Linked DNA regions of Celeribacter indicus. The protein of the gene in region 1 interacts with the protein of each later gene in a pairwise test. Links are inferred from orthologs where the notes say so. Each region holds a gene or a part of one and is shown on either strand. Other genes may lie near its edges.

Region 1 (3,436 bases):
GCATGTCGGCGTGGATCGCGCGCGCGCGCGGCAGGTTCGCGCTGAACAGCGCGATCATCGCCGCGGCGCCGTCCACGCCCGTCACGGCACAGCGGCGGTCGGAAAGATATTGCGCCATCGGCCGGCCCGACCCGCAGCCGAGATCGAGCACGCGGCGGCGGCCGCCCTCTTGCGGGGCATGCGCCAGGAGCCGGTCGAGCCAGCGCCGCTCGAACAGGGATTTGGAGCGGGCGCGATCGAAGAACTCGGCCTGGCGCTCATAGGTCGGGAGGATCATGTCGGGTCTCATGGCCGGCAGTTAAGCCGCGCCACGCGCCGCCGCAAGAGGCAGGTGCAGGGGCGGGCTCACGGAAGGCGCCTTTCTGCTCACATTTGCGCAGGGGATGTTTTGACCCGGCGTCCGGCGCTGTATAAGGAAGGACCAAATGCGCGCGGACCTGCGAGTCAGCGCGCCCGATCTTCATGCCGGATCCGCGCCTTCACAGGGTCCGGCGGAAACGATTTCTGGAAGGGCCCTCTCGCGTGCTTCGCTTCATCCTCTCCTTTTTCGGGACGATCTTTTCATGGATCACCACCGGGCTCTTCCTGCTCGCGCTGGTCATCGGCGGCATCTTCTGGATGTACGGCCGCGACCTGCCCAACCACGAGGCGCTGGCACAGTACCAGCCGCCGACGATCTCGCGCATCTACAGCGGCGAGGGCAGGATCATCGACGAATTCGCCCGCGAGCGCCGTCTCTACACCCCGCCCGAGGAGATCCCCGATCTCGTGAAGCATGCCTTCATCTCCGCCGAGGACAAGAATTTCTACCACCACAGGGGCTATGACCTGCGCGGCATGGCAGCGGCCGCGATGCAGGCGGCACGGGGCGGTCCGCTGCGCGGCGCCTCGACCATCACCCAGCAGGTGATGAAGAACTTCCTTCTGTCCTCCGACCGTTCGGCAGAGCGCAAGATCAAGGAGCTGATCCTCGCGCACCGGCTGGAACAGACGCTGACGAAGGACCAGATCCTCGGGCTCTACCTCAACGAGATCGACCTCGGTGTGCGCTCCTTCGGGGTGACGGCGGCGGCGCAGAGCTATTTCAACAAGACGCTCTCGGAGCTCGCCCCCGAAGAGGCCGCCTTCCTCGCGATCCATCCGAAGGCGCCCTATTCCTACAACCCGGCGAAGAATTACGACGCCGCGCTCGAACGGCGCAACTACGTGCTGCGGGAAATGTACGAGAACGGCTATCTGGCGCAGGCTGAGTACGAGGCGGCGCGGCTCGAACCGATCCGCACGGTGCAGACCGGCGATTATTCGAGCTATCGCGAGACCCTGCCGCCGCGCGACTATTTCACCGACGAGATCCGCCGCCAGCTGTCGAAGGATTTCGGCGAGGAGGAATTCTTCGAGGGCGGCCTGTCGATCCGCGCGACCATCGACCCGCAGATGCAGACCAACGCGGCCCATGCGCTGCAACGCCGGCTCGAACAGCTCGACCGCGGCGCGGGGCGCTGGCGCGGTACGGGCGAGGCGATCGAGCCGGCCGCGCTCGACGAGGGCAAATGGGAGGGGGCGCTCGCCGCCGTGCGCGTGGCACGCGACATCACGCTCGACGGCAGGTGGTATGTCGGGGCGGTGGACCAGATCGGCGACGGCGCGATGACCGTCATGGTCGAGGATGGCGTGGGCGAGGTTTCGGTCCCGCGCGAGGACATCCAGTGGATGCGCGGCTCCTTCGCGGAGAATTTCGCGCGCGGCGATGTCGTGCATCTCCGGCGCATGACCTCCGGCGACGACGGGCAGGGCGACCTCATCCGCTGGAGCCTGCGGCAGGTGCCGCAGATCGAGGGCGCCTTCGTCGCGATGGACGTCAACACTGGCCGCGTCGTCGCGATGCAGGGGGGCTTTTCCTACCAGCATTCGGTGTTCAACCGCGCCACCCAGGCGACGCGCCAGCCCGGTTCCTCGTTCAAGCCCTTCGTCTATGCGGCGGCGCTCGACAGCGGCTTCACCCCCGCGACGATCATCGTCGACGCCCCGATCGAGGTGAACACGCCGCAGGGCGTCTGGCGGCCGAAGAACGCCTCGAACCGCTATTACGGCCCGACGCCGCTTCGGACCGGGATCGAACAGTCGCGCAACCTGATGACCATCCGCCTCGCCCAGGAGGTCGGCATGGACACGGTGGCGCGCTATGCCGAACGCTTCGGCGTCTACGATCACATGGGCCAGTACCTCGCCTCCGCGCTCGGGGCGGAGGAGACGACCGTGTTCAAGATGGTGTCGGCCTATGCGATGTTCGCCAATGGCGGCGAGCGGGTCGAGCCGACGCTCGTCGACCGGGTTCAGGACCGCTGGGGGCGGACGATCTACAAGCACGACCAGCGGGTCTGTTCCGAATGCGAGACCGCCAATCTCGCGCCGGGCCGGGCGCCGACCATCGTGTCCAACCGCGAGCGCATGATCAATGCGATCACCGCCTATCAGCTCACCTCGATGATGCAGGGCGTGGTGCAGCGCGGTACGGCGGCGGGGCGTGTGGACCTGCCGGTGCCGGTGGCGGGCAAGACCGGGACGACGAACGACGGCAAGGACGCCTGGTTCATCGGCTTCACGTCGAATATCGTCGCAGGCTGCTATATCGGCTACGACACGCCGCGCGCGATGCCCGGCGCCTCGGGCGGCGGATATTGCGGCCCGGTGTTTAACGAGTTCATGCAGGAGGCGGTGAAGAAATACGGCGGCGGCAAGTTCAAGGTCCCGCCGGGCGGCCATTTCATCAAGATCGACCGCTTCACCGGCGCGCGCCTGCCCGACAGCGCCTCGGGGCCGAACGTGGTGGCGGAATATTTCCGCGACGGCGAGGAGCCGATCTTCGGCCTGACCTACGATGGCGGCTTTGCCATGGGGGCGGATCTCCCGCTCATCTACGAGGGCGACGGGACCGGGACGCGCGAGGTGCAGACGAGTTCGGGACGCACCATCACCGTGCCGGAGAAGGCCAATATCAACTCGCTGTCTTCGGGCGGGCTCTACTGAGGCGGCATGGGACCGGTGCCGCGGCGGGCAGCGGGTCCCGCCCGCCGCGCTGTTCGTCGCCCCCGGACGGCACCCCCTTGTGTCCGGGCGCTCCTGCGCGTATCTCTCACCGGACCCGAAAAGACGATCTCACAGGTGATCCCCTTGCGCGCTGAAATCCAGAATGTTGTGGCCAAGATCGAAAAATCCCTCGCGCTGCTGAAGCAGCGGATGGATTGGGAGACCGCGCCCCACCGGCTCGAGGAATTCGACGCGATGATCGAGGATCCGACGCTCTGGGACGATCCGGCGCGGGCGCAGAAGCTGATGCGCGAGCGGCAGGGCCTGATGGATGCCTTCAAGACCGCCGAGAGCATCGAGACGGACCTGCGCGACAATGTCGAGCTCATCGAACTGGGCGAGATGGAGG
Region 2 (3,315 bases), 860 kb from region 1 along the record:
GGGAGGAAGGGGCGGCCGATGGTTGATCCGCGCACCCTGCGCCGCTGGAGCTATCGGGCGGGCTTTCTCGCGCTGTCGGCCATTGTCGTCTTCGTCTACCTGCTGCCGGTGCGCGTCGGCTCCGGCCACTGGCCGGGGCCGGACCTGCTGCTGGGCTTCGCCTTCGCCTGGGTGCTGCGCCGGCCCGACTACGTGCCGGTCTGGCTCGTCGCCACCGTCATGCTGACCGCGGATTTCATCTTCCTGCGCCCGCCTGGCCTGTGGTCCGCGCTCACCATCCTCGGGCTCGAATTCCTCCGCCGCCGGGAGGCCACCTCGCGCGACATGCCCTTCGCCGTGGAATGGGCCATGGTTGCGGGCGTCATGCTCGCCATGGCGGTGCTCTACCGCCTCGCGCTTGGCACATTCATGGTCGACCGCACCTCGCTGGGCCTCACGATCCTCGGACAGATCTCGACCCTGCTCGCCTATCCTGTCATTGTCCTGTTTTCCCGCTCGGTGCTCGGAATCACCAAGATCTCGCCCGCCGAGGCCGATGAGATGAGGTATGTGCGATGAGACGTTCCCCGCAGGAAACCGCGACCTCCGCCCGCAGGATCTCCCGCCGCGCGCTGTTCCTCGGCGGTGCCCAGGTCGCCTTCATGGGGGTGCTTGGCCTGCGCATGCGCTACATGCAGGTCGACCAGGCCGACCAGTTCCGCCTCCTGGCCGAGGAGAACCGGATCAAGATGCGGCTCCTGCCCCCCGCCCGCGGCCTGATCTACGACCGCAACGGCGCGCTTCTCGCGGAGAACGAACAGACCTTCCGCATCGTGATCCGCAAGGAAGACGCCAGCGAACTCGACCAGGTCCTCGTCGAACTCGAACGCCTCATCGGCCTGCCGCCCGAGGAGCAGGAGCGCGTGCGCGACGAACTGCGCAAGGCCGGGCCCTCCGCCCCCGTGACGATCGCGGACCGGCTGAGCTGGGAAGCCTTCTCCGCCGTCTCCGCCAACGGCCCCGCCCTGCCGGGCGTCACGCCGGAGGTGGGCCTGTCGCGCCACTACCCGCAGCAGGGCGATTTCGCCCATCTCGTCGGCTATGTCGGCCCGGTCTCCGATTACGACCTGTCGAAGATGGAGACGATCGACCCGCTCTACCGCATCCCGAAATTCCAGCTCGGCAAATCCGGCGTCGAAAGCCAGCTCGAGGAGGTGCTGCGCGGCAAGGCGGGCACCCTGCGCGTCGAACAGAACGCCCATGGCCGGATCATCCGCGAACTCGACCGCCGCGAGGGCGATCCCGGCGCCAACCTCCAGCTCACGCTCGACCTGAAGATGCAGGAATTCGTCCAGGCCCGGCTCGGCGGCGACAGCGCCTCCGCCGTCATCCTCGACGTGGAGACGGGCGACATCCTCGCCGCCGGTTCGACCCCGGCCTTCGATCCGAACCTCTTCGTGCGCGGCATCTCCGTCGCCGCCTACAAGGAACTGCTCGAAAACGACCACCGGCCGCTGCCCTCGAAGGCGGTGCAGGGCGCCTATCCGCCCGGCTCCACCTTCAAGATGGTGACCGCCCTGGCCGCGCTCGAGGCCGGCGTGGTCACGCCCGACGAAACCGTGCGCTGCCTCGGCCATACCGAGGTCGGCGGACGCCGCTTTCACTGCTGGAAACGGGTCGGGCACGGCAACCTCAACCTCGTCGGCTCGCTGCGCCATTCCTGCGACGTCTATTACTACGAGATGGCCCAGCGCACCGGCATCGACAATATCGCCGCGATGGGCCGCCGGCTCGGCCTCGGGCAGACCTATGACATTCCCCTGCCCGGCATGAACACCGGACTCATGCCCGACAAGGAATGGAAACTGTCCAAGCGCGGCGCCGAATGGGTCGTGGGCGACAGCCTCAACGCGGCCATCGGCCAGGGATTCGTGCTCGCCACCCCGCTTCAGCTCGCGGTGATGACCGCGCGGATCGCGACCAACCGCGAAATCCAGCCGAGGCTCCTGAAATCCGTCGACGGCGTCGAGCAGCCGGTGAAGGGCGGCGGACCGCTCGGCCTCAACGAGAACCAGCTCCGCGCCGTGCGCCAGGGCATGTTCGAGGTGCTGAACTCCAACCGCGGCACCGCCTATGCCTCGCGCGTCGCCGACGACGCGATGCGCATGGCGGGCAAGACCGGCACCTCCCAGGTCCGCTCCACCGTCGTCGACAACAAGAACGTGCCCTGGGACCAGCGCGACCACGCGCTCTTCGTCGCCTTCGCCCCGATGGAACGCCCGCGCTACGCCGTCTCCGTGATCGTCGAACATGGCGGCGGCGGCTCCGCCGTGGCGGCCCCGGTGGCGCGCGACCTGATGCTCTACGCGCTGCACGGGGCGGTGCCGCCCCTCTCCGCCTATCCCAGGGCAGACCAGAACGCGGTGAGCGAACGCTTCCGCGCCCTGCCCCTGCGCGACCGGATCGCGGACGGCACGGAGAAGAGCCGCGCATGAGCTACCTCGAAAGCAATCTCAAGACCATCCCGACCGGGCTGCGAAAGGTGCTCTACGTCAACTGGCCGCTCGTGCTGCTGCTCGCGGCGGTGGCCGCCGTCGGCTTCCTGATGCTCTATTCGAACGCGGGCGGCTCGTTCCAGCCTTGGGCCGAACCGCAGATGAAGCGTTTCGCGGTCGGCATGATCGCCATGCTGATGATCGGCATGGTGCCGATCTGGTTCTGGCGCAACATCGCGGGCGTGGCCTATATCGGCTCCTTCCTCCTGCTGGTCTTCGTCGAATTCTTCGGGGAGGTCGGCATGGGCGCACAGCGCTGGATCGACCTCGGCCCGCTGAGCCTCCAGCCCTCCGAACTCATGAAGATCTCGCTCGTGATGCTGCTCGCGGCCTATTACGACTGGCTCCCGGTCGAAAAGGCCTCCCGCCCGCTCTGGGTGCTCATCCCGGTGCTCCTGATCCTTCTGCCCACCGTCCTCGTGCTCAAGCAGCCCGACCTCGGCACGGCCATCCTCCTCATGGCCGGGGGCGCGATCGTGATGTTCGCCGCCGGCGTGTCCTGGTGGTATTTCGGCGTGGTGATCGCGATGGGCATCGGCGCCGTGACCACCGTCCTCTCCTCGCGCGGGACGCCCTGGCAGCTCCTGAAGGATTACCAGTTCCGCCGGATCGACACCTTCCTCGATCCCTCCTCCGACCCGCTCGGCGCGGGCTATCACATCACCCAGTCGAAGATCGCCCTCGGCTCCGGCGGCTGGACCGGCCGCGGCTTCATGCAGGGCACCCAGTCGAAGCTCAACTTCCTGCCGGAGAAGCACACCGACTTCATCTTCACCACCCT

Evidence for each region.
Region 2: the proteins of P73_RS14625 (region 1) and mrdA interact in binary tests that used the Escherichia coli proteins (3 or more experiments, as listed by UniProt). The link is inferred for Celeribacter indicus from one-to-one orthologs.

Annotation. Positions count from the first base shown.
Region 1 is NZ_CP004393.1:2,924,472-2,927,907, reverse strand. Bases 154-3,274 are described here. They hold P73_RS14625 (penicillin-binding protein 1A), read left to right. Parts: upstream 154-522; coding sequence 523-3,027; downstream 3,028-3,274. Other genes in these bases: prfB (peptide chain release factor 2), read left to right, coding at 3,172-3,274; P73_RS14630 (class I SAM-dependent methyltransferase), read right to left, coding at 154-277. In the rest of the region: more of P73_RS14630, read right to left, coding at 1-153; more of prfB, read left to right, coding at 3,275-3,436. UniProt on the Escherichia coli protein: Cell wall formation. Synthesis of cross-linked peptidoglycan from the lipid intermediates.
Region 2 is NZ_CP004393.1:3,786,405-3,789,719, forward strand. What follows is about bases 15-3,014. They hold mrdA (penicillin-binding protein 2), read left to right. Parts: upstream 15-554; coding sequence 555-2,474; downstream 2,475-3,014. Other genes in these bases: mreC (rod shape-determining protein MreC), read left to right, coding at 15-26; P73_RS18650 (hypothetical protein), read left to right, coding at 19-558; rodA (rod shape-determining protein RodA), read left to right, coding at 2,471-3,014. Outside these bases: more of mreC, read left to right, coding at 1-14; more of rodA, read left to right, coding at 3,015-3,315. UniProt on the Escherichia coli protein: Catalyzes cross-linking of the peptidoglycan cell wall. Responsible for the determination of the rod shape of the cell. Is probably required for lateral peptidoglycan synthesis and maintenance of the correct diameter during lateral and centripetal growth.